2 regions of the Candidatus Contubernalis alkaliaceticus genome follow, and region 2 is predicted to be linked to the other one. Evidence: a T-box and tRNA genes for the amino acid it is inferred to sense, from the RefSeq annotation. Region 2 holds a T-box; the other holds one or more tRNA genes.
What was found. The T-box of region 2 lies ahead of ileS (isoleucine--tRNA ligase). A T-box ahead of a tRNA ligase gene usually reads a tRNA of that ligase, here a tRNA-Ile.
Positions count from the first base shown of each region.

Region 1: it has a tRNA-Ile gene. The T-box ahead of ileS (isoleucine--tRNA ligase) is inferred to sense a tRNA for this amino acid. The anticodon was not compared.

Region 1 is NZ_CP054699.1:2,638,348-2,650,115, reverse strand. Features, by position in the region: gene ppdK (pyruvate, phosphate dikinase) at 1-353, shown strand, start outside; gene HUE98_RS13290 (D-alanyl-D-alanine carboxypeptidase family protein) at 527-1,753, opposite strand; gene HUE98_RS13285 (flavodoxin family protein) at 2,014-2,613, shown strand; gene HUE98_RS13280 (deoxyguanosinetriphosphate triphosphohydrolase) at 2,706-3,701, shown strand; gene dnaG (DNA primase) at 4,118-5,935, shown strand; gene rpoD (RNA polymerase sigma factor RpoD) at 5,966-7,060, shown strand; tRNA gene HUE98_RS13265 (tRNA-Asn) at 7,119-7,193, shown strand; tRNA gene HUE98_RS13260 (tRNA-Ile) at 7,200-7,274, shown strand; tRNA gene HUE98_RS13255 (tRNA-Glu) at 7,528-7,602, shown strand; tRNA gene HUE98_RS13250 (tRNA-Val) at 7,607-7,682, shown strand; gene HUE98_RS13245 (TetR/AcrR family transcriptional regulator) at 7,912-8,517, shown strand; gene HUE98_RS13240 (tRNA (adenine(22)-N(1))-methyltransferase) at 8,578-9,276, shown strand; gene HUE98_RS13235 (Nif3-like dinuclear metal center hexameric protein) at 9,267-10,379, shown strand; gene HUE98_RS13230 (zinc ribbon domain-containing protein) at 10,420-11,142, shown strand; RNA gene rnpB (RNase P RNA component class A) at 11,203-11,729, shown strand.
Region 2 is NZ_CP054699.1:2,473,501-2,485,268, forward strand. Features, by position in the region: gene HUE98_RS12415 (isoprenoid biosynthesis enzyme family protein) at 1-147, opposite strand, end outside; gene HUE98_RS12420 (hypothetical protein) at 641-1,075, opposite strand; gene HUE98_RS12425 (spore coat protein) at 1,312-1,686, opposite strand; gene HUE98_RS12430 (hypothetical protein) at 1,690-1,899, opposite strand; gene pyrR (bifunctional pyr operon transcriptional regulator/uracil phosphoribosyltransferase PyrR) at 2,098-2,634, opposite strand; gene HUE98_RS12440 (RluA family pseudouridine synthase) at 2,804-3,733, opposite strand; gene lgt (prolipoprotein diacylglyceryl transferase) at 3,717-4,475, opposite strand; gene lspA (signal peptidase II) at 4,492-4,935, opposite strand; gene HUE98_RS12455 (TraR/DksA C4-type zinc finger protein) at 5,175-5,849, opposite strand; gene HUE98_RS12460 (nitroreductase family protein) at 5,932-6,441, opposite strand; gene HUE98_RS12465 (DUF5665 domain-containing protein) at 6,504-6,806, opposite strand; gene ileS (isoleucine--tRNA ligase) at 7,101-9,911, opposite strand; T-box leader at 9,964-10,187, opposite strand; gene HUE98_RS12475 (DivIVA domain-containing protein) at 10,267-10,776, opposite strand; gene HUE98_RS12480 (YlmH family RNA-binding protein) at 10,857-11,630, opposite strand; gene HUE98_RS18160 (YggT family protein) at 11,659-11,768, opposite strand, start outside.

The sequences.
Region 1 (11,768 bases), 160 kb from region 2:
TCGGCACTAATGATCTGACTCAGACTACCTTGGGTTACAGCCGGGATGACGCCGAGGGGAAGTTTCTCCATGAATATTTGGCAAAGAAGGTAATAGGGGAGAATCCTTTCATTACTTTGGACCGGGAGGGAGTAGGGCCCCTGGTACAAATGGCTGCAGAGAAGGGTAGAGGGCTGAAACCTGATATTAAATTGGGAATCTGTGGTGAGCACGGTGGAGACCCCGATTCCATCATCTTCTGTCATGAAGTCAACTTAAACTATGTCAGCTGTTCTCCCTTTAGGGTGCCTATTGCACGGCTGGCTGCGGCCCAGGCAAAACTTGGGAAAAAAGCCGGGGGATACGGAGACTAAAATTACTTGAGGCAAGGCTCTGGATATATAATCTGTGAGACACTGCCCATAAAAAACTGTCAACTATAAAATAAAAGCTGCCTAAATATAGGGCAGCTTTTATTTTATAGTTGTAATACAGGGAACAATTTATCTGATGAAGTTATTGTTGTTTTCCCACAAAAATATTTTTATTATTCAAAGATACCTTTTATCATATCTACTAATCCAGTGGTCATATTCTTAAAGAACCCTCCAACCTGCCTTAGGGCGATAACAGCAAAGTTTGTTTTTTCGATATCTTGTTCGGCTACCAAAGTAACCCGGCTGAGAATTTCATTCTCCAGCAGGATGTGCATTTCTCCTACCCTGTCTCCCTTTTCAATGGGAGCAGACAATTTATCATAAATAACCTGGGTTTCCAGTCTATCCTCATCCGGCAGGGTAATTACCGCACCTAGAGAATTTTGGGTAGAAGCTGCTACTTCTTTGTCTTTTCCGTCAGGTACCGGTGCCTCTCCCACAACTTCTCCCTTGTCAACCATGACCTTGAAAATATAGTTTCTAAACCCGTAGTTTAGTACAGCTTCCGTGGAAGACAGCCGGGAAGAAAGGTTGGGAGAATTTAGAATTACCGAAATTAAACGGAAATTATTTTGTTTAGCTGTTCCTGCCAGACAATAACCTGCCTCAGTAGTCCATCCGGTTTTTAAACCGTCTGCCCCGGGAAAACGCCCCAGCAAGGGGTTGCGGTTGTACTGAACGATATCATTAAAGGTGAATTCCCTTTGGGATTCCAGTTCTAGAATTTTAGGATAGTTATTGATGGTATAAGCGGACAGAATGGCGATATCTCTAGCGCTCATATAATGATTTTCATGGGGTAGTCCTGTGGTATTTTCAAAATGGCTATTTTTCATCCCCAGTTGTTGTGCTTTTTGATTCATTATTTGTACAAACATTTCTTCTGAGCCGTAAAGGTGTTCTGCTAAGGCTACGCAGGCATCATTGGCGGAGACTACGGATATTCCCTGGAGAAGTTGGTCCACCGTTACCTCTTGACCAATTTCCAAAAACATTTCAGAGCCCTTCATCCGCCAGGCGTTTTCGCTTACCTCAACGGTATCATTCCAATCTGTTTTGCCTTCTTCAATAGCTTCTAAGGCTATGAGCAGGGTCATTATTTTGGTTATACTGGCAGGAGGATATTTAGCGTCTGCGTCTTTTTCATAGAGTATTTCACCGGTGGTAGCTTCCATAAGCAGTGCAGATTTTGCATCTACGTCAAAGGGTAGTTCATCTTCTAGTTCTTCCTCTGTGGCGTCTGTATCAGGTTCAGCCCATGCAGTTAAAGGTGTCAAACTTAAAAAAAACAGGGAAAATATCAGTAATAGAAGCGCCAATTTTTTTAACTTAATCATAAATAATTCCCTCACTTTGCTGTTATAATTGTCAGATAAGTTTATGAAGCATTTTAGAATAATATTGTTATACCAATAATATTTTATAACACTTGAGATAATTCTTCTAACATATAATTATTAAAATTCCTTAAGCAGGAAATATAAATTATTAATTGTATTATATATAAGTACTGTTTTTTTATAGTTAGACATTAGAAATGAAAATCCTTTAATTCCGACACAATTATTGAAGGTACAATTTTTAAAGGAGGTTGATTATGTTAATATTAGGCATTAATGGCAGCGTGCATCAGCATGGAAATACTGCGGATCTTCTTACGTTTGGTTTGGACGAAGCAGCTAAGTTGGGAGCTAAAACACAATTAATTTTTGCTCAGGAGGCACTGGATGAATTAAAACAACCTTATTGTAATGTTTGTGAGCCCAGGTGTCCCGGGGTCTGTTACGAGGGGAAAAAACTGGAGGGCATTTATAATCTTTTGAGGGAATGTGATGGAATTATTTTAGGCAGTCCAGTTTACTTTGGTACGGTTTCTACCCAGTTAAAAAGTTTTTGGGATATGTCTCGTAAATTAAGAAATGAGCATGCCCTGCTGGATACCGTAGGGGGGGCCGTTTCAGTGGGGGCCGCCCGGTTCGGCGGTCAGGAAACTACGTTGAGGGCTTTACATGACATGATGTTGGTGCAGGGCATGCTTATTGTAGGGGATGGACACGTTTCTATGGATCCGGGACACCACGGTGCCTGTGCTCAAAGGCCGGCAATCAAAGATGATTATGCCATTACAAGGGTACAAATTTTGGCCCGCAGGTTGGTTGATGTTGCTAAGGCTACTTTGACTTTGCGAAAAAAGTAAATAAGAAATAATAAAACCCTTATGTATGGGAGGAAAGGGCAGCTGCCGGAAAAAAATGGTCTGCTTTAAGGTAAGTTTGCCCGATATCTATGATCAGTTTGAGGGAAAAAAGAGAACAACTGGAGGAGCAGATTCTTTCTCCCCAGGCTATGCGAAGCTCCAGGAGTAAAGGCCGTCAAGATTATGAGGAGGAGTGTTCGGTCAGGACTGCATTTCATCGGGACAGAGACCGCATTATTCACTCCAAAGCTTTCAGGAGATTAAAACATAAAACTCAAGTGTTTATCTCTCCTGAAGGGGATCATTATCGGACTCGATTGACCCATACTCTGGAAGTAGCCCAGATTGCCAGGACTGCTGCTCGAGCTCTTACTTTAAACGAAGATCTTACTGAGGCTATTGCGCTGGGTCATGATCTGGGGCACACTCCCTTTGGGCATGCGGGAGAAGCGGCTTTGAGTCAAATTTACGGACCATTTAAACATAACCAACAGAGTCTGAGAATTGTTGAAAGCCTGGAGGGGGGAAAGGGGTTAAATCTCACCTGGGAAGTAAGGGATGGGATATTGAATCATACCGGAAGCACTCTTCCATCTACCCTGGAGGGACAAATTGTTAAGATTGCAGACCGGATTGCTTACATAAATCATGATATTGATGACGCTCTTCGGGCGGGGATATTAAAAGAGGAAGATCTTCCCAGGGATGTACCTTATATTCTGGGCAATACCTCCTCCATGAGAATAAATACCATGGTGAGAGACTTGATAGAAAACAGTTTTGCCCAACCGTTAATTCAGATGAGTCCCCAGGTAATGCAGGTGATGTTGGATTTACGGGAATTCTTATTTGAAAATGTTTATGTAGGGTCTGAGGCTAAGAAAGAAGACCAAAAAATAATTAAAATGTTCAATCATGTTTTTAATTACTTCTTAGAAAGGCCTGAAGAAATTCCTTTGGAGAACGGGTCACTTCAAGGGGGAAGCCTTCTGGAAAGAAGGGTTTGTGATTACATAGCCGGAATGACTGATATTTACTTTATTAATCTCTATCAGAAATTGTTTATTCCCAAGCCCTGGTCTAGTTAACCAGACTTTGGGAACAGCCGTAGAAAAGATTTCTATTATTTCTATGATTTTGGTAAAGAGAGAATAAAAAACTATAAATGGTATATAATATTGATTGATAATCATAGGTTTTTATATATTATTATTATTTTTATTTACTTTGCAGGAAATAAAATGCGCCATGTAGAATATATTTTAATCATATAGAATATGTGTTTGTTAAAGAGAGACTAAACCGGGAAAGAGGAGGTAGATTCTTACCAAACCTGGTTGTGTAATTTAAGTTGGCAGATTAAATATTAAGCAGTATTTACACCTCGTCTCTCCTATTATGGGATGGGGTTTTTTGATAAAAATGTACGTTTGTGCAGGAATTTGTCATTTATTGACGAATATGAAAAAAATCTCATAAACCTTTTTTTACCTTGGGGGGTTTTATGGAAAATATCGTGCCGGAGGAAACCATAGAAGAAATCAGGCAGCATTTTAATCTGGTGGAGGTTATTTCCAATTATACTGCGTTAAAAAAATCCGGTCGTAATTACTCAGGCTTATGCCCTTTTCATTCTGAGAAAACTCCATCTTTTACCGTTTCACCGGATAAACAGCTCTATCACTGCTTTGGTTGTGGAGTAGGGGGAAACCTGTATACTTTTATTATGGCCATTGAAAACTTAACTTTTAGAGAGGCCGTAACGCTTTTAGCAGGGAGAGCAGGAATTTTTTTACCAGAAAAACCTTTATCACCCGGAGAAAAAAAAGTAAAAGATTTAAAGGAAGAATTACTGCTGATCAATGAAGTTAGTATGAAGTTTTTTTCCTCGGTTCTATTTAGCAAAAAATATGGAATTAAAGCGTTAAATTATTTAAAGGGTAGGGGGCTAAAAGGGGAAACATTAAGGAAGTTTAATATTGGTTATTCCCCTTCCTCTTGGGAATTTTTATTAAGATATTTAAAAAACAAAGGTTTCAGTGAAACAAACATAGAAAAAGCCGGTTTAATTGTTCGCCGTTCCCGAGGTTCAGGTTATTATGACCGTTTTCGAGATAGAATTATTTTCCCTATTTTTAATCAGCAAAATCAGGTGGCAGGTTTTGGGGGGAGAGTTTTGGAGGGTGCGCAGCCTAAATATCTAAATACTCCGGAAACTCACCTTTACAATAAAAGAAAAATTCTTTATGCTTTGAATCATTCTCGTTCTTCAATCAGGGAGAAGGATGAAGCCATAGTTTTTGAAGGATATATGGATGTGATTACTGCTCATCAAGAGGGAGTGGAAAATTGTGTTGCTTCTCTGGGCACCAGTCTTACGGAGGAACAGGCAGAAGTTTTAAGAAGAAATGCCTCCAGCGTGGTAATTGCTTACGATTCTGATGCGGCGGGGGAAGCAGCGGCCTGGCGGGGCATGGATATATTAGTGTCCGCAGGCTGCAGGGTCAAGGTGGCCCAAATGCCACAGGGTATGGACCCAGATGATTTCATCAAAAAAAAAGGAATCAAGGCATTCGAAAAAGAAATAATAGAAAAGTCTTTACCATTAATAGATTATAAACTGGAAAAAACCCAAAGAGATTTGGGTGTGCTGGATTTCTGTACGCCACAAGAAAAGCTTTTATATATTCAAAAGATATTACCTGTTTTAGCTAAACTGAATAGTTCTGTGGAGTTGGACGTATACCTTCAGAAGGTAAGCAGTCAGATTGGTGTTGGCCTGGATTCGCTGCAGTTAGAATTGAAGAAATTCAGGCGTGCCAAAGGAAAAAAACAGATAAAATTTGGGAACACAGAACCAGATGGTTCGGCAAACAATCAGGTAAAGCCCCCGGCAGCAGAAAAAGAGATTCTTGCACTTATGCTTAAAAATCCTGATTATATTTTTGAAGTAAAAAAATGGCTTAAGGATTCAGACTTTTGTTATCCTCCCTATAGAGGGATCATAGAGAAACTGTTTTATTTAAGGAACGATGGTAATGCCATTTCAGAACATACTATACTGAGGCTTTTCCCGGGCTTTGAAGAACAAAAAATTGCTGCGGCCTTGATTTTGGAGCAGGAAAGAAATCCGGATAATCGGGAAAAAATAATAAAAGATTGTGTTAGGAAGATCAAGTGTCATAAATTGAGCCTGAAAAGAAAAGAAATAGAAAAAGAAATTTCTAAATTGGATAGGCAGCAGGACGGGGAAAAAATCAATGGACTTCTGGTTGAGTGGACTGAAATAAAGCGCCTGGAAAAAGATTTTAATCCTCAGTGATAGGGTGTTATGGAAGGGGAGTAGTATAAATTGAGCGATAGAGACAAAGACATAAAAAAAGTTCAAAAGTCGTTGATTGACAGCGGAAACAAAAAGGGGTCTTTGACTTACCGGCAGATTATGGAGTATTTGCAGGATTATGACCTTAGCCCTGAAGAGATAGATGATTTTTATGACAAACTGGCTAACCAGGGAATTGAAGTAGTAGATGAAATAAACGAGGAAACCAAGGTTACAGAGGGTTTGGAAAAGGCAGAGATAGATACCAATATTAATTTGAGTGTTTTGGAAGGGGTCACTGTTAATGACCCTGTTCGAATGTATTTAAAAGAAATCGGAAAAGTCCCTCTACTTACTCCCAGTGAAGAAATTAATCTAGCCCAGGGGATGGAATCCGGGGATGAAGTGGCCAAAAGAAAACTAGTCGAGGCAAACCTGCGCCTGGTGGTGAGCATAGCCAAAAAGTATGTTGGTCGGGGTATGCAGTTTTTAGACCTGATCCAGGAGGGCAATCTGGGCTTGATTAAAGCCGTAGAAAAGTTCGACTGGAGGAAAGGCTATAAATTTAGCACCTATGCCACCTGGTGGATACGCCAGGCCATTACCCGGGCTATTGCTGATCAGGCCCGTACTATAAGAATCCCGGTGCACATGGTTGAAACCATAAACAAGCTGATTCGGGTATCCCGGCAGCTGGTTCAGGAGTTAGGCAGGGAACCTTCGCCGGAGGAAATTGCTCATGAGATGGATATCACTGAAGACAGGGTCAGGGAAATACTTAAGATAGCCCAGGAACCTGTTTCATTGGAAACTCCCATTGGAGAAGAGGACGACAGTCATCTGGGAGACTTTATCGAGGATCAGGAGGCTACGGCTCCAGCAGATGCGGCAGCCTTTGAACTATTGAAAGAACAGCTTAAGGATGTGCTGGACACGTTGACTCCCCGGGAGGAAAAAGTGCTCCGGCTGCGTTTCGGGTTGGATGACGGCCACTCTAGAACACTGGAGGAGGTAGGCCAGGTATTCGGGGTTACCCGGGAAAGAATAAGGCAGATTGAGGCGAAAGCCCTTAGAAAACTGCGTCATCCCATGCGAAGCAAGAGGCTGAAAGATTACCTGGAATAGACCTTGACTTAAAGTCAAATATCCTTTATAATCTTAAATGCAGTGAAAAAGATATTGTTCCTCAGTAGCTCAACGGTAGAGCAATCGGCTGTTAACCGATAGGCTGTAGGTTCGAGTCCTACCTGGGGAGCCAATATTAGGGCCCATAGCTCAATGGCAGAGCTCCCGGCTCATAACCGGTTGGTTCCAGGTTCGAATCCTGGTGGGCCCACCACTTATTGGAGGTTAGAAGTTGGAGGTTGGAGGTTAGAAAAGCATTCTACATCTTCCTGGACTTCCAACACATGTCAATATAAGTAGTTGGAGTTTACTTTTGTGAAGAAAATTTTTTGTAGTGTGGTTGAGAAGAGAGAAGTTAAAAGTGGGAAGAAGAAATAGACAGGATAGTTTTTTGGGCCGTCTTGTTAAGCCTAAAATCCCATATCTAACATCCCACCTCCCACATCTCACGTCCCACATCTCAATTTGGCCCCTTGGTCAAGCGGTCAAGACACCGGCCTTTCACGCCGGTAACGGGGGTTCGATTCCCCCAGGGGTCACCAATTAGGGCGATTAGCTCAGCTGGGAGAGCGCCTGCCTTACAAGCAGGATGTCGGCGGTTCAAGCCCGTCATCGCCCACCATGGTTATTAAAGGTTTTTTACCCTTTTATGATATTTATAAATTTTTAAAAATTTCTAAATTGAGGCTGCAGAATTCCTTAAATCTGCAGTCTCTTTCTTTTCTGAGAGTTAACGGAGCCGTCTTTAGGGTTTCTTTTAGCTTTACTTAAAATTCTTGACATAATAACATATGTTATATATAATAACAGCAGTTATAGAACATAATAATAGTTAGTAAGGATGTGGTCTTATGATTCAACCCAGTGTGTATTCATATGCCCAAATTATTGAGGCTGCCTTTGAACTAATTCGGGAACAAGGCTGGAGTGCAGTTTCCACAAGAGCCATTGCTAAAAAACTTGGATCGTCTACCATGCCTATTTACTCTCACGTGCGTTCTGTAGATGAACTGGAAAAGGAGCTGCGAATAAAAACCAGGGGTCTATTGAAGGAATTCCAACAGCGGCAGTATACCGAACACACTCTTTTAAACCTGGCATTTGGTTATGTAGTGTTTGCACGGGATGAAAAGAATTTGTTTCGTTTTCTTTATCTGCAGAACCCTGAGAAGATTGATTCAGAGGATACGTCAGTGATTAAAGAATCATTTTTTTTAGAATTTGGCGAGGATAGTGCAGCAGGAAAAGCTCTCTTGGAAATGCAGGAATCTGGTCAGGATGCGTTGGTTCAGTATACCTGGATCTTTACTCACGGCCTGGCTATGTTAGTTAACTCCGGTGCCTTTGATTCTAGCTCTGATCAGGCTATTCTTCGCTTCCTCATGGATGCAGGAGAAGCGTTTTATATGTGGGGGATCAATCAGGACAAGGGTAATACAGAGAAAAACGATGAGTGAATAAAGGTTTTTCATATTTTTTAAGGAATAGTAGAATATTAGCGGTTAAGGGGGAAAACGATGAAACTTACGCCCCGTCTACAAACCATTGCAGATTCAGTTCCAGGGGGCTGTACTGTGGCTGATATTGGCACAGATCATGGTTATCTGCCGGTATATCTGGTTGAAGAAAAAAACAGCCCCTATGTGATTGCCGGAGATGTGAACGAGAAACCTTTGGCAAAAGCTGGACAACTGGTTCATTCTTTAAATTTACAGGAAATAATAAGTGTTAGATTAGGAGACGGCTTAAAGATAATTGAGTTAGAAGACCGGGTTGAGGTTATTATTATAGCAGGGATGGGTGGAAAAACTGTATGTGGAATCCTGGAAGAAAGTCCTGAAATTACTGCCGGAATAAAAATGCTTGTTCTTCAACCTATGGTAAATATACCTCATGTTCGATTCTGGTTGGGGGAGAATAACTTTGCCATAATAGATGAGAAAATTGCTCAGGAGGGTAAGCATTTCTATGTAATTATTATGGCGGTTCCCGGAGAAGGGGAGCAGTTGGATGATGTTCAGTTAGAATTGGGCCCTCGTCTTTTGGAAAAGAAGGATGTTGATCCTCTTTTTAAAGCATTTTTTGAGCATAAAATGAGAAAATACAATACAGTTCTGGAAAGTTTAAAAGGATCAAGGCAGGAAATTGAGCCTCAAAAGTATAACTATTGGATAAGACTGGTGAATAGAATCCAGGAGGAACTCAAATGCATATAAAAACATTAACAAAATACCTGGAAGAGCTGGCTCCACCCTTCTTAGCCCTGGAGGGAGACCCTACGGGACTGCAGATTGGTTCCCTTAAAGCAGAAGCTGCCAATGTTCTGATTGCTCTGGATTTTAATCGGGAAGTGATGGAAGAAGCTCTGGAATTGGGGGCCAACCTGGTGGTAACTCACCATCCTATCATTTTCCGTCCGCTGAAGGCTGTAGAACCAGACTCTCCTGCGGGAAGCCTGATATGTGATGCAGTTAAAAAAGATCTGACAGTGTACTCCGCTCATACCAATCTGGATGTAACGGAGCAGGGAGTGAGCCGGAGACTGGCAGAACGACTTTCTTTAAAAAACCAGAAAGTTTTAAAACCTACCTATTACCAGAAGCTGTATAAAATTGTGGTTTTTGTTCCTAAAGGATATGAGAATGGGGTAAGGGAAGCATTAGCAGAAGCCAAGGCGGGATGGATTGGAAATTACAGCCACTGCACTTTTAACCTGGAGGGAGTAGGAACTTTTAAACCTTTGGAGGGCACAAATCCCTTTATTGGTCAACAGGGTAAAATAGAAACGGTATCTGAATTCCGGTTGGAAACTATTGTTGCAGAGGAAAACTTGAATAAAGCTCTCAGCAGTATGATTAAGGCACATCCTTATGAGGAAGCTGCCTATGATGTATACTCTTTGAAAAACAAGGGAAAAGTAATGGGATTAGGTATAGTAGGGGAGCCTACCCAAGAATTGAGTCTAGCAGAACTTGCAACAGAAGTGAAGGAGAGGTTACAGGTGAAGGAACTTAGGCTTGCCGGTCCTCGGGAAAAAATAATAAAAAAAGTGGCGGTATGTGGTGGCAGTGGAGGTGGTATGATAGAACAGGCTGCATCCAGGGGCGCTGACCTGTTAATCACCGGGGATATAAGTTACCACCAATTTCAAAAGGCCCTTTCTATGAACATTGCTTTGATTGATGCCGGTCACGATGCAACAGAGAGGGTGGTGGTTCCTTTTCTAGCGGATTATCTGCGAGACAGGGTAGAAAAAGGCGGTCATACTAACAAAATATTTGTATCCGGGGTTGAAACTAATCCCTGGTCAATTATGTAGAGATAGACTATATTTTAGTCTATCTTTTAATATTTAGGGGGTGAAGAAGATTAGCGATATTATGCTTTTGTGGGATCTTCAGGAAACAGAAAAGAACATGAACAAGATTAATAAACAATATAAAAGTCGTACATCACTAAAGGATGTGGAGGAGGCCAGAGCTTTGTTGGATGGTATTGAAAGGTCGCTTAAAGCTCTGGAAGAAGAACTAAATGCACAGAGAAAGGTACTTCGCCGCCTGGAACTGAAGGGAGAGGAGATTGCCGAAGATATTCAGGAAACTAATAAACAATTATATGGGGGAGAAGTTACTGCTACCAAAGAATTAGTTCAGATGGAAAAAAAGTTGAAGCTGTTATCTGAGGAAAACGGCAAACTGGAGGATATGGTTATTCAACAGATGGAAAAGATAGAAAAAAAAGAAAAAGAACTGCTGGGGAAACGAAGCCAAGAAAAGGAAACGCAGGAGAGTCTAAAGGAGTTGGAAGAAAAGGATAGACAGGAAAGCCGCAAACTGAAAGGCCGGTATCGAAAACACAAGGTAAGTAAAGAACAGCTGGAGGCAAAGATAACCTCTGAGCTTTTGGAAAAGTATGCTTACTTGAAAAAAAAGGCAGGATTTAATGTTGTGGCTAAAGTGAAAGGGGGGGTCTGCCTGGGGTGTCAGGTGTCCTTATCTTCTTCTACTATTGGTAGCCTTTACACTCCAGGAATCTTGATTACTTGCGAAAATTGTGGAAGGCTAATATTTCAGCAGGAGTAATGCATAAGGTATAATACTTTAAAAAATGGTGAAAATATGTTATAATTACTGCAGACAAAAGAAGTAGGCTGGATAGTCGCAGGAGCAGTACAATATTGTTTCTGAGGAAAGTCCGAGCTCCATAGGGCAGGGTGCTGGGTAACACCCAGTGAGGGCGACCTTAAGGAAAGTGCCACAGAAATAAACCACCCACACATTGGAGGTTAGAAGTTAGAGGTTGGAGATTAGAAAGGGAATTAACTCTTTATTTCAGGATACATTCCCATGCCGTCTAAATTCGGCAGCGCCATGGAAAGCAAGTATATAAGACAGGTGAACCGTCCCGTTTTTTTACTTGTCTTAAATCCAACTTCCAACTTCTAACTTCTAACCTCCAATGTGGGGTAAGGGTGAAACGGTGCGGTAAGAGCGCACCAGCGGTTAGGTGACTAACCGGCTAGGTAAACCCCACCCGGAGCAAGACCAAATAGGAGGGGATGAAGCGGCTCGCTGATCCCTCGGGTTAGGTCGCTTGAGATGTTAGGCAACTAACATTCCAGATAGATGGCTATCTAAGACAGAACTCGGCTTACAGGTCTACTTCTAACTTTACTTATAAACACTGCGTTTTTCTCGCAGTGTTTTTT
Region 2 (11,768 bases):
TTCCCCTGTTAAAACATTAGTTAAGTATAAATAAGGAAGGGTTTGTTTCTGATTTTTAAAATCACTTTTATTGTGAAAATCTAAAATATCCCTTAAGTCATTACTTATCTGAGCAATAATTCCCAGATTTTCCCCAAGCTTCCCCAACTCATTAATTGCTCCTGGCGGCGCTCAAATAGAATTAAAAGATTCGACAATATATTTCTTAATTTTTCTAGCTGTCCCATGTGGTTGTGCTAAAAAAGCCTTTAGATAAGCACGGTTTTTACTTCCATAACGATATTATCAAAACATGATTACTACATTCACATCCGAAAGTATTACTGTTCAAGCTGCAGGAAAACAGTTTCTAGCACATAAGAAAACCCCGGGGGGCCAAACCGGGGATGGTAATTTACGACCACCACAAAACCATTTACGTAACACCGGAAGAAAGCATGGTCAAAATTTTTTAGCTTTGAAAAACAGTAGAATATCTAAAATACCAGGGATATATCCCTGGTATTTTTATACTTAGTTTTTCAATGTAAGAGGACAAAGGGGGACAAAAGACAAGACAAAAAACTGTTTATTTGCTAACTAGGAAGGCAAACTCAAAACCATTATCGGAAGTAATTGATTTGAAAAGGGACTGGAACCGTTAAAATATATCCCTATCCAGTTCCAGCAGGTATCTTTCCTCTGCCTGTTCTGTCCCCAATGAATTGGGCAAAAGTATATGTCTATCATTCCAGTAAAAACACCTGACCTCCAGTTCCCCTAACTTTAAATCCAGGTAATAATCAGGGAAACCCATATCGGGAAGCCCGGAATCCCCCGGCTTATATACTCCCTTAACACTGGCACTCTTTAAGGTTTCCATTACTACCTCAACCTCTTCAGGTTCCTTTATTTCCATCTCCACCGCAGTATTATTAAAAAATTTGAAAGGTTTTATCACTGATACGGCCTGAACTGCATCCAGGTAATCCAGGGTTAAACTGGGAGCGCTGTAGTAGTTCAAACATCCTGTAGAGAACAACAGAAGAAAAACAAACAGCATGAATACAAACCTAAAGGGGCTAAAAAATAACATTTAATAAGTCCTTTCTTCCTCTTTATAAGAGTTTTTTTAAACCTTCTTTATAATATAGACAACAAAATCATCAAAACTGTTTCAATTATTAATAATTCTTAATATTCTAGTCCACAGTTTTTTGTAATAATTTATATTTTTACCTTCTTTGAATTTATGCTCCTATCCTGCCAAAAAATTGTTATATTTTGTTAATTATTAAAAAAACCCCGCCGGCTCACCGATGGGGTTCTTAATTAATGAAGTTCATTCTCAGGATAAGGAAACTGGGTTTTGTAACCGCTAAAGACATCATAAGCATCAACAACCTGATTGCGAAGGGCGATATCCGCCGTATACTCTCCCATATCAAAAAGCGCTTCCAGCATCTGTTGATGGACCTGCTGCAGCTGTTCTCGGTTCTCCTGCAGTAGATTAAAAAGAATAGGGTCTAACACTTCGTTAATCCCGGTACTATAACCTGTAAGCATGTGCTTCTCATGCAGCAAAATATCATTTAATCTGTCCCGGTCATTTACGGTGGCATCCTTCTTCTTAGGCAGCTGAGCCGTAACTTCTTTCCCGATTTTAACGGCACCGGTTTTAGTAGTTATAGTTGATTGAGTGTCCATAAATCAGCTGTTCACCTCCTGGCTTACCTGCCCCAGGTAATTTAAGGTTACCTGATAATTCTGCTGATGAATTTTGCCTGCTTGATCAAAAAGTCCCTTAATGTTTTGAATCTGCACTTCATTGGAATACTCAAAACACTTTTTAGCCATCAAAAGTTCCCAGGAAAGATAATCTTTAATGTAATTTAGTTCCTTATTGGAAATATTGTTCAAAAAAACACCTCCAAAGATTTCTGCATTTAGTTTCTTATTTTTTACTTTTTTATTTTTTGTTATATAACTAAAATTATACCAAAAGATTGCGAACTGCGGCGCAGCACCCGTGTGATGTTTGAAAGCCAATTAATTATTGCCAATTGCTTTTTAGGAGTAAAAATACAAAAAATAAAACCCCATAGGGGTTATTTACTCTTAATCTTTTTCAATCAGCACCTGATCTACATTATCGGTTTCCACCAGATTGACGGAGACTAACTCGGTGCGGCTGGTGGGAACGTTTTTTCCCACATAGTCCGCCCGGATGGGCAGTTCCCGGTGCCCTCTATCTATTAAAACCGCCAGTTGAATCAGCTTAGGCCGACCCAGGTCCATCAATGCGTCCATGGCAGCCCGGGCAGTCCTTCCGGCATAGAGCACATCATCCACCAAAACCACTTTTTTTTCATTTACCTCAAAGGGAAGCCTGGCCTTTTCTTTTTCAACCATCTTGGTTTCATCCAAATCATCCCGATAACAGGTAATATCCAAAACCGCAATGGGAATCTCAACACCCTCAATTTCATTAATTTTTTTTCCAATCCGTAAAGCCAGGGGTACTCCCCTGGTCTGAATGCCCACCAGAACCAGGTCTTCAGTTCCCTTATTCTTCTCCAATATTTCATGTGATATCCTGGTCAGTGCCCGGCGCATACCACTTTCATCCATAATAATTTTTCTATACTGGGACATGGTCACCCTCCTGAAAAAAAGCCCCTCCATATAAAAGGACTTTCCCCTCTATCTATTCCTCACAATCTCTCCAGATCCGTTTAAAGGTACTTTCTTCAACTAAAATATACCAATAAACCGATTATTTGTCAACAAGGTTTCTGCCGGCTGAACCGCTGTATACTTAGAATTATTGTGTTTTTTCCTGTGTTAATAACCTCAAAATACTTTGAATACGTTCCGGCAGGGGAGCAGAAAATTCCATATAATTTTCACTTTGAGGATGTACAAATCCCAATGTGCCGGCGTGCAGTGCCTGCCCCTTTAAATTAAATTCATTCCTGGAGGGGCCGTACTGAAGGTCTCCCAAAACAGGATGCTTGATATAAGCCATATGAACTCTGATTTGATGCGTCCTCCCTGTCTCCAGTTTAAGGCGAAGGTGGGTATATTTTTTAAACCTCTCCAGCACTTCAAAATGAGTTACGGCTTCCCGCACCCGCCCTTTGCTGCTTACGGCCATATTTTTACGCTCCTTATGGTGCCTGCCTATAGGAGCATCGATGGTTGCCCGGGACTCTACAATCCTTCCGTGAACCAGAGCCTGATATTCCCTCTTTATAGAACGTTTTTTCATCTGATAAGCAAGGGAACGGTGAGCATAATCGTTTTTAGCCGCTACCAAAACTCCTGAAGTATCTTTATCCAAACGATGTACAATTCCCGGCCTAAGCTCCCCTCCAATCCCCGACAAATCCCTGCAGTGGAATAAAAGAGCATTAACCAGAGTCCCCTGATAATGACCTGCCGCAGGATGAACTACCATACCTTGAGCCTTATTCACCACCACAATGTCTTTATCCTGGTATAAAATAGACAGAGGAATGTTTTCCGGCTCAATGGTTACTACACGGGGAGGAGGCACCTCTAAAAAAACCTTGTCACCCTTTTTTACCCTATAATTAGATTTAATTTTTTTCCCCTTCACAGAAACTAGTCCCTCCTCAATCAAAACCTGCAGACGGGACCTGGACATATCTGGATTTTTCTCCATTAATAAAATATCCAGTCGTTTGCCGCTTTCCTCAGGGGATACTAAAAAACTATATTTTTTTATCACTGATTTTATCCACCTGTTTCCAGGGCCAAAGCCTTATAAGCAGGGCTGAGGCCAGAATCATCAAAAGACTAATCGCCTGGGCCAACGTAACGGGACCAAAAAAAACATCTGAATCCCTAAAAAACTCGATGCCAAAACGATATAAACCATAAAAACCAACATACAATACAAACAGGTAACCATGGAAAGGCTTTTTATCCCTCAAATAAAGGAGCAGCCCAAAAAAAACAAAGTTAATCAGGCTGGCATAAATTTGGGTGGGATGCCGAAGTGCATTATCTACAAAGGATGACGCCAATGCCCAGGGAAGATTGCTTACCTTTCCATAACAGCACCCATACATCAGACATCCAATACGGGTAATAGCGTATCCTAATGCAACGTATGGCGCAATCAGATCTGCTGTTACTCCCACAGGTATTTTATGACGCTTCAGGTACCAAAATGAAATCAAAAACCCGGCAATCAACCCCCCATGAAAGGACAGGCCCCCCTCTCTGGAGATAATTTTCATTGGTGTCTCCAAATAATAAGGTAGATCCAATATAATATAAGCAATCCTGGAGCCCACCAGGGCACCAATTCCAATCAAGATTGATAAATCTAAAATTTTTTCCTGCTCAATACCTACCCGGGGAGCCTCCCTCATGGCCAGCACCGCTCCTAAAAAAAAGGCCAGCGCCAGGGCAGCACCATATGAATATACTTTAACAGAACCTATCTCAAATAAGACCGGATGCATTATAACCCTCCCTTGATTACTCTTTTTTAAAGCTGTACATTAAGTACTCATAAATGAAAAAAACTGCACCTATAACCAGGGCCATATCCGCTATGTTAAAGACCGGCCAAAAACCAACATCAAGAAAATCAATAACATAACCAAAACGTAACCTGTCTATTAGATTTCCCAGGGCTCCTGCGATAATTAAAGTCAAGCCAACCCTCATAAAGTTCTTGCCCCTGGGGATTTCCTGCATAAGCAGGGCCATTACAGCCAAAGAAACAATAGTAATTCCAATAAAAAACCAGCGGCCATTTGGCATAACCCCAAAAATTGCCCCGGGATTTCTAAGCAGGGTTATATGAAAAATGTTTGGTATAACTGGGATAGACTGACCCAAATACAAATAACTTTCAACCAGGTACTTAAACACTTGATCAGCAAAAACGACTCCAATTCCTAATAACAGTAAAACCAAAAAATCCCCCCCTAACTTTCTACATTCTAGCACAAAACATGATAAATAGACAACCCTAAAACCTCAAACCTTCTAAGCATAGAAGCAAAGGGAGGATTTTCCTGCTTCACCGTTTATATTTCAGGGCCAGGAGGGATAAAGCAAGTAAGGAAAGGAAGCAGGAGGACCGCCCCCTGCTTTTCCCGAAAAAAAAGAACCCGGATGGGTCCGAAGAATTCAATCAATACTGCTGAATGTTTTCACTTTTTGGGATTATTTTTATTTTTACCAGAAGGTTTTTTGCCCTGTTCAAAATTGCGATCATCTTTCCAGTACGTCTGCACAAAAGTTCCCCCTTGATCCTTTGCTGTTGGAATGTTTTCAATCCCTTGGGGACCTTCTAAATCTTCTCCGGGATCCACGTCTTCGTAATGCACATGGGGCAGTTGATTAAACTCTGCCACCTGCTGCCAGGCATCTTCCCCATCAAAACCCACATAATCTTGTCTGTCCTTAAATACTTTCCCTAACGGGGGATCTAAAACTTCCTCTTCCACGGGCCTGGAATCAGCATGGGGAAAACCCTGGGCCTTTTCTGCACAATTTATGCACAGATCAGCATAGGGGAGGGCCTCCAGCCTGGAATTTTCTATGGTTTTTCCGCAAGAAGCACATGATCCATAAATCCCCTTTTCAATCTTTTTAAGAGACCTCCGAATTTTCTGTAATTCCAACAAACGGCTTTCATGCAGTGATAAATCTTTAGATCTATCAAAATTTTCACTGCCCAAATCCGCCGGATGATTATCATAAAGCGACAGCTCTCCAACACTGTCTCGAAAGGATTCGTGAGCTCCAATACCAGTAATATTGTCCAAGGCCACAGTTATTTGCTTCTCCATTTCTTTTAATCTTTGGTAAAAGTATTGGTTCATGTTCAAATGAACCTCCTTTAATAGGGTAAAAAACAAAATCTCGCTTTCAGTCATCCTGCTGTTTAATGAATAATCTCATTTATCAATCTATATACTGAGTCAGTTCCTCCGGTTTCAAACGAGATGAAGATTTCACCTCCTCATCCGTAAAACCAATGGGAAGCATAGCCAGGGGCCTAACCCAGTGAGATAAATCCAAGATTTTAGAAACTCTAGGTTCACTGAAAGCTCCAACCCAACAACCGCCCATGCCTAAGGAAACGGCGGTCAATAAAATATTTTGGGCTGCAGCAGCTGTATCCTGTAAAGCATAAAGATTCTTTCCCCTTTCACCATAAAAACGCTCTGCCCGGGCCATGTCTGCACAAATAACCAAAATCAACGGTGCCTTAGACATCCACATTTGATTTAAGGCGGAAATACCCAGGTCTCTTTTGATTTTCTTATTTTTTACCACCACAAATCTCCAGGCCTGCATATTCCCTGCAGTGGGTGCCAGACAGGCTGCCTCCAGTATCTTTTTAAGATCCTCTTGTGCAATTTCATCCTCTTTAAAATTTCTTATGCTGTGTCTTTTTTGGATGGCTTCCATCAATTCCACCTAATTCACCTCCTCATTAATGTATTTCTAAATATTATTACAGTGAATATTTTTTAAAGATGAACCTGAACAATTCGCACCAATTCCGCGATCAGGTCCCCAATTACCGGCAGATTCAGCACCACCAACCGCTGCAGCATATAAAGGACCAGGGCCCCCAGAATAGTTGCTCCCAGAGCAATTCCCAACCCCCGGAAAAGGCCACCAGCAAAATTTAACCATAGGTACCTGCGCGGATTATTTAAAAGCTCCAGGTATTCTGCAAGATTAAATCGCTCCATATCCTGGCTCAATTTTTCCATTTTCTCATTTAACTCTCTTAGAAGGATATTCTTTCTATACTGTTCCATAAGCACCCCTCTTTATAATTTACCCAAAAATATGCGTAATTACCTGCCATTATGAAAAACTTTTAATTATTAAAAACATGAAAAAAAAGAACAGGGTTTCTTCTTTATAGAATACCCTGTTCCCTTGATAATAAATTTATATTCAGATTATATTACATCTTTCTACCACTACAGCAAAAGGCTGCTTATTTTGAGCTGCACCGCTAAGCCATGAAGGACGGTTCCATTGTCCACGCTTTCAGAACGTCCCATTGGCACCGCTAATTCGGCACCGCTTATTTGCCAGTTTTCACAGTATTACTATTCTGTGGAAAGGCTAACATCCAGCTCCTTTATCACAGAATAACAACGGTTACAAAGCTCTGGATTTTCTGTTTGAGTGCCTACAGTTTCGCTGATATTCCAACATCTTTCACACTTGCCGCCCCGGGCTTGACTGACCCCTATTTTTAAATCCCTTATGGAAGAGCTTTCGTAAATCCCCTCCAGGGCCACCAAAGTATCCGGTTTATGCAAAAGAATATGCGACACGATAAAAATCATGGCCAGTTGTTCTTCATATTCTTTCAGAAGTTCGTAAACATCTGGGGCAGGATAAATATCCACCGACGCCCCTTGAGAGCCCGATATGATTTTACTTCTCCTGGCCTCCTCCAATGCCCTGGAGACCTCATTGCGCACCTCCAGGATACCCTGCCATTTCTCTTTCAACCGGTTGTCTAAATAATTTTTATTCACTTCAGGCCAGGAAGCCAGCTGTACCGTCTTCTCTACTTCCTCCGGCTTCTCCGGCAAAAACTGCCATATTTCTTCTGCGGTAAAGGGCATAATTGGAGCAATCATTATTACCAGAGAGTTCAGTATCTCATACATTACCGTTTGAGCTGCTCTCCTGCCTGAATCTCCGGCGGGAAATACATAGAGCCTATCTTTTAAGACATCTAGATAAAAATTGCTCATATCAATTACACAGAAATTGTGAATGGAATGAAATACCTGGTGAAATTCATATTTCTCATAAGCCCTGGTAACCGTTTCTACCAATTCCTGAAGCCTGTGTAAAGCCCACCGGTCTATTTCCCACATTTCACTGTACGGTACCCGGTCTTTAGAAGGGCTAAAGTCTCGGCTGTTCCCCAGCATATACCGAGCAGTATTGCGGATTTTTCGGTATACCTCCGACAGCTGCTTCAGTATGTTGGGGGAAACTCTGACATCTCCTTTAAAATCAGAAGAAGAAACCCACAACCTCAAGATATCAGCACCATAGTTTTTAATAATTTCCTTAGGAGCAACAACATTGCCCACTGATTTGGACATCTTTTTGCCTTCTCCGTCCACTACCCATCCATGGGTTAGAACAGAACGATATGGGGCACTTTCCCGGGTTGCCACCGAAGTTAACAGAGAAGATTGAAACCATCCCCGATACTGGTCACTGCCCTCCAGGTAAAGGTCCACAGGCCAACCCAGTTCTTCCCTGGCGTCACAAACAGCAGCATGAGTAGACCCGGAATCAAACCAGACATCCATGATATCTGTTTCTTTACGAAACCCGGAACCACTGCAGTGAGGACACTGGAGTCCCGCCGGCAGCATTTCCTCCGCCGTTCTTCTAAACCATGCATCAGACCCTTCTTCAGCAAAAAGATCCCTAACCTTCTTGATAGTATCATCATTAATCAATTCTTTATCACAGTCGTTGCAGTAAAATATAGGAATGGGCACTCCCCAAATTCGCTGTCGGGAAATACACCAGTCGTGTCGTTCCCCTACCATTTTAGTGATCCTCTCTTCTCCCCAAGAAGGAGTCCAATTAACCTCCTTGACCGCCTCCAAAGCTTTTTCCCGAAACTGGTCTATGGAGGCAAACCACTGCTCTGTGGCTCTAAAAATTACGGGCTTTTTACAACGCCAGCAGTGAGGATAAGGATGAGATAAAAAGTCAAGATGGAATAATAAATTTTTCTCTTTAAGCTCCGTAGTAACCGCCTTATTCCCTTCAGAATAGGACAGTCCCTGAAACTGTTTCGCTTCTTCTGTAAAAATACCCTTGTTATCCAAAGGAGCCACGATGGGAAGATCGTGAACCAGACTTAACTGATAGTCTTCCATACCATGGCCGGGGGCTATGTGAACGCAACCTGAACCCTGCTCCAGGGTTACCAGATCACCGGTAACCACCACTCCTTCTTTATCCAGCAGAGCGTGTTGATATTTCAGCCCCGAAAGATCAGTCCCCTTATAACGGCCTACCACTTCCCAGTCGGTACGGTCTAATACCATCATTACTCGGGCAGCCAATCCCTCTGCCATAATATAATACTCCTCATCCAGTTTAATCCGCACATAATCAAAGTCCGGATGTAATGCTACAGCTACGTTAGCCGGAAGAGTCCAAGGGGTAGTGGTCCAGATTACCACATAATGATTGGGTTCCCCACCAAATAGACCCTTGTCTTGAATGATAGGGAATTTAACAAAGATAGAAGGAGATTTACTATCATCATATTCAACCTCCGCCTCGGCCAGGGCTGTTTCACATGAAGTGCACCAATAAACCGGCTTAAGGCCTTTGTAAATATATCCTCTTTTGTACATTTCTCCGAAAACTTCAATCTGCCGAGCCTCAAAAGAAGGGGCCAGGGTAAGATATGGATTAAACCAATCTCCTCGAACCCCTAACCTCATAAATTGTTCCCTTTGAATGTCCACAAATTTTAAAGCATAGTTCTTGCACTGGTGCCTAAACTCCAGGTCTCCTACCTCATGACGTTTAATTTTTTTAGTCTTAATAATTTGGTGCTCGATGGGAAGGCCGTGGGTATCCCACCCGGGAACGTACGGAGAGTCATACCCTTTCATGGTTTTATACTTTACCACAATATCTTTAATTACCTTGTTCATAGCTGTTCCCATGTGAATATCCCCATTGGCATAGGGGGGACCGTCATGAAGTATAAATTTTTCCTTACCTTTCCTGGTCTTTTGAACCAGTTCGTAGAGATTAATTTCATCCCAATATTTCAAAATGTCCGGTTCCCGTTTAGGAAGATTTGCCCTCATGGGAAACTCGGTTTGGGGAAGATTAAGTGTTTCTTTGTAATCCATGACTTTTAATACCTCGCTTTTCTATCAAAATAAAATTAAAAAAACCCGTCCTGATAGGGACGGGATAATATTCCCGCTGTACCACCCTGGTATAAAATAAATAATAAAACAATGGCATAACTGGCAGTAACGGCGCCACCGGCTGTGTCTACTCTTTTTTAAAATTTCGCACAGCACTCCCGGGTGATTTTCAGCAGGCATTGAAGGTCAGTTTTCAGCTTCCCTGACTCTCTGTACAGCAATAACCTGAATACTCCGCCCGTTCATCGATTTGTTCTTTAACAATCATTATTACTAATATATCATTATTTTCTTAAAAGTCAATATTTATACCACTTTAATAACAAAAGGAAGCTTAACCCAGCCTGCCCTCCAGGTCATCCTCTTCTTCATACTTATTTCCTCCTGATTGGAAATCCAGCCAGGTTTCGGATTCCAGGGCAGACAGCTGTGCTTCAACCAGAGAACGCAATCGCAGCTTGAAAACCTGGGCCTGTTTATGCAGATCTTCATGCTCAGCCAAAACTTTGCTTGCCCTGTATCTGGCTTCTTCTATAATTCTTGAAGCATCCTTTTCAGCCTCCCTGCGAATCAGTTCTGCCTCCTTGTTGGCATTCCTTTTCACCTCTTCGGCTGTCTCCTGAGCAATTAATATAGCCTTTTGCAGAGTTTCCTCTATCCTTTTATAATGCTCCAGCTTCCCATCCAGACCCTCCGCCTTTTCCTTAAGAAGAACATTTTCTTTAATCATTGTTTCGTAATCTTTGGTAAGCCTGTCCAAAAATTCATTTACTTCGTCCCGGTTAAATCCCCGTAGTGCAACTGTGAACTCCTTGTTTTGAATGTCCAGCGGAGTTAATGGCATCTTAAAACCTCCTTGGTTCAGCTATTGGTTCGTGTCATATCTTCCTTTTTTCTTCGCCAAATTTTAGCAAACTCCTTCTATTACCGCACCTTTTTTACAACAATTCTCAATCTGCCCTTTTTACTCTCCCCTAATATGTTTTCCAAAATTATCCTTCCTCTACCTCTTAAAGAAATCACATCTCCCTTTTTTACTTGAGAAGAAGGATCATTTGCCCTCTGCCAGTTCAACTTTACCTGATCAGCTTTAATTACCCTGGCAATCTTTGACCGGGAATATCCAAACCCCAAACCGGCTACTGTATCCAGCCTTAAAGAGGCCACAGTGCCCTTAATCTCTTTACTGCGTTCCTCTGGAACCACCAGATGTTCCAAATCAATCTCCTCTAGAGTTACTGGTACTGTGTTTACCTGGGTTAAATTTTGTAAGAGAAAAGGAACTATACTTGAATCCACTATAATTACTGCCCCCTGCTCTCCCATAATAATATCCCCTAGTTTTTCTCTCTTCAATCCAAGATTTAAGGAAGCCCCGAGATAATCCCGATGGCTCAGCTCTTTAAACTTAGAACCGCCCTTAAATTCCATCAAAGATATCCCTAAATCCACGGATTCAGCAGTCCAGCTGCCGGGCATCACTGCTATTTTTGCTCTCTCCGCCCCAGGGTAACCGCCATAGGTTAAAAACCTGATCTCTTTACAGGTTTTCAAATACGATTCCATAACCTGCTGCTGATAAGGATCCATAAAATCAGTTATCTGAGGGGAATTTGAACGGCATACCAACTGAACTTTATCCTTTATTTTCTCCAACATGGCCCTCTCCAAAGGAGGAATGTGGTTTTCTCCTTGCATTTTATCTCCTTTTATCAAAGTTTATTAGTTACCTCACCAGATTTATTAACAGACCTCGAATAAAATTCAAAACAATAATGGCAACTATGGGAGAAAGGTCTATATAACCTCCGCCCATATTAATTAAAGGAATAATAT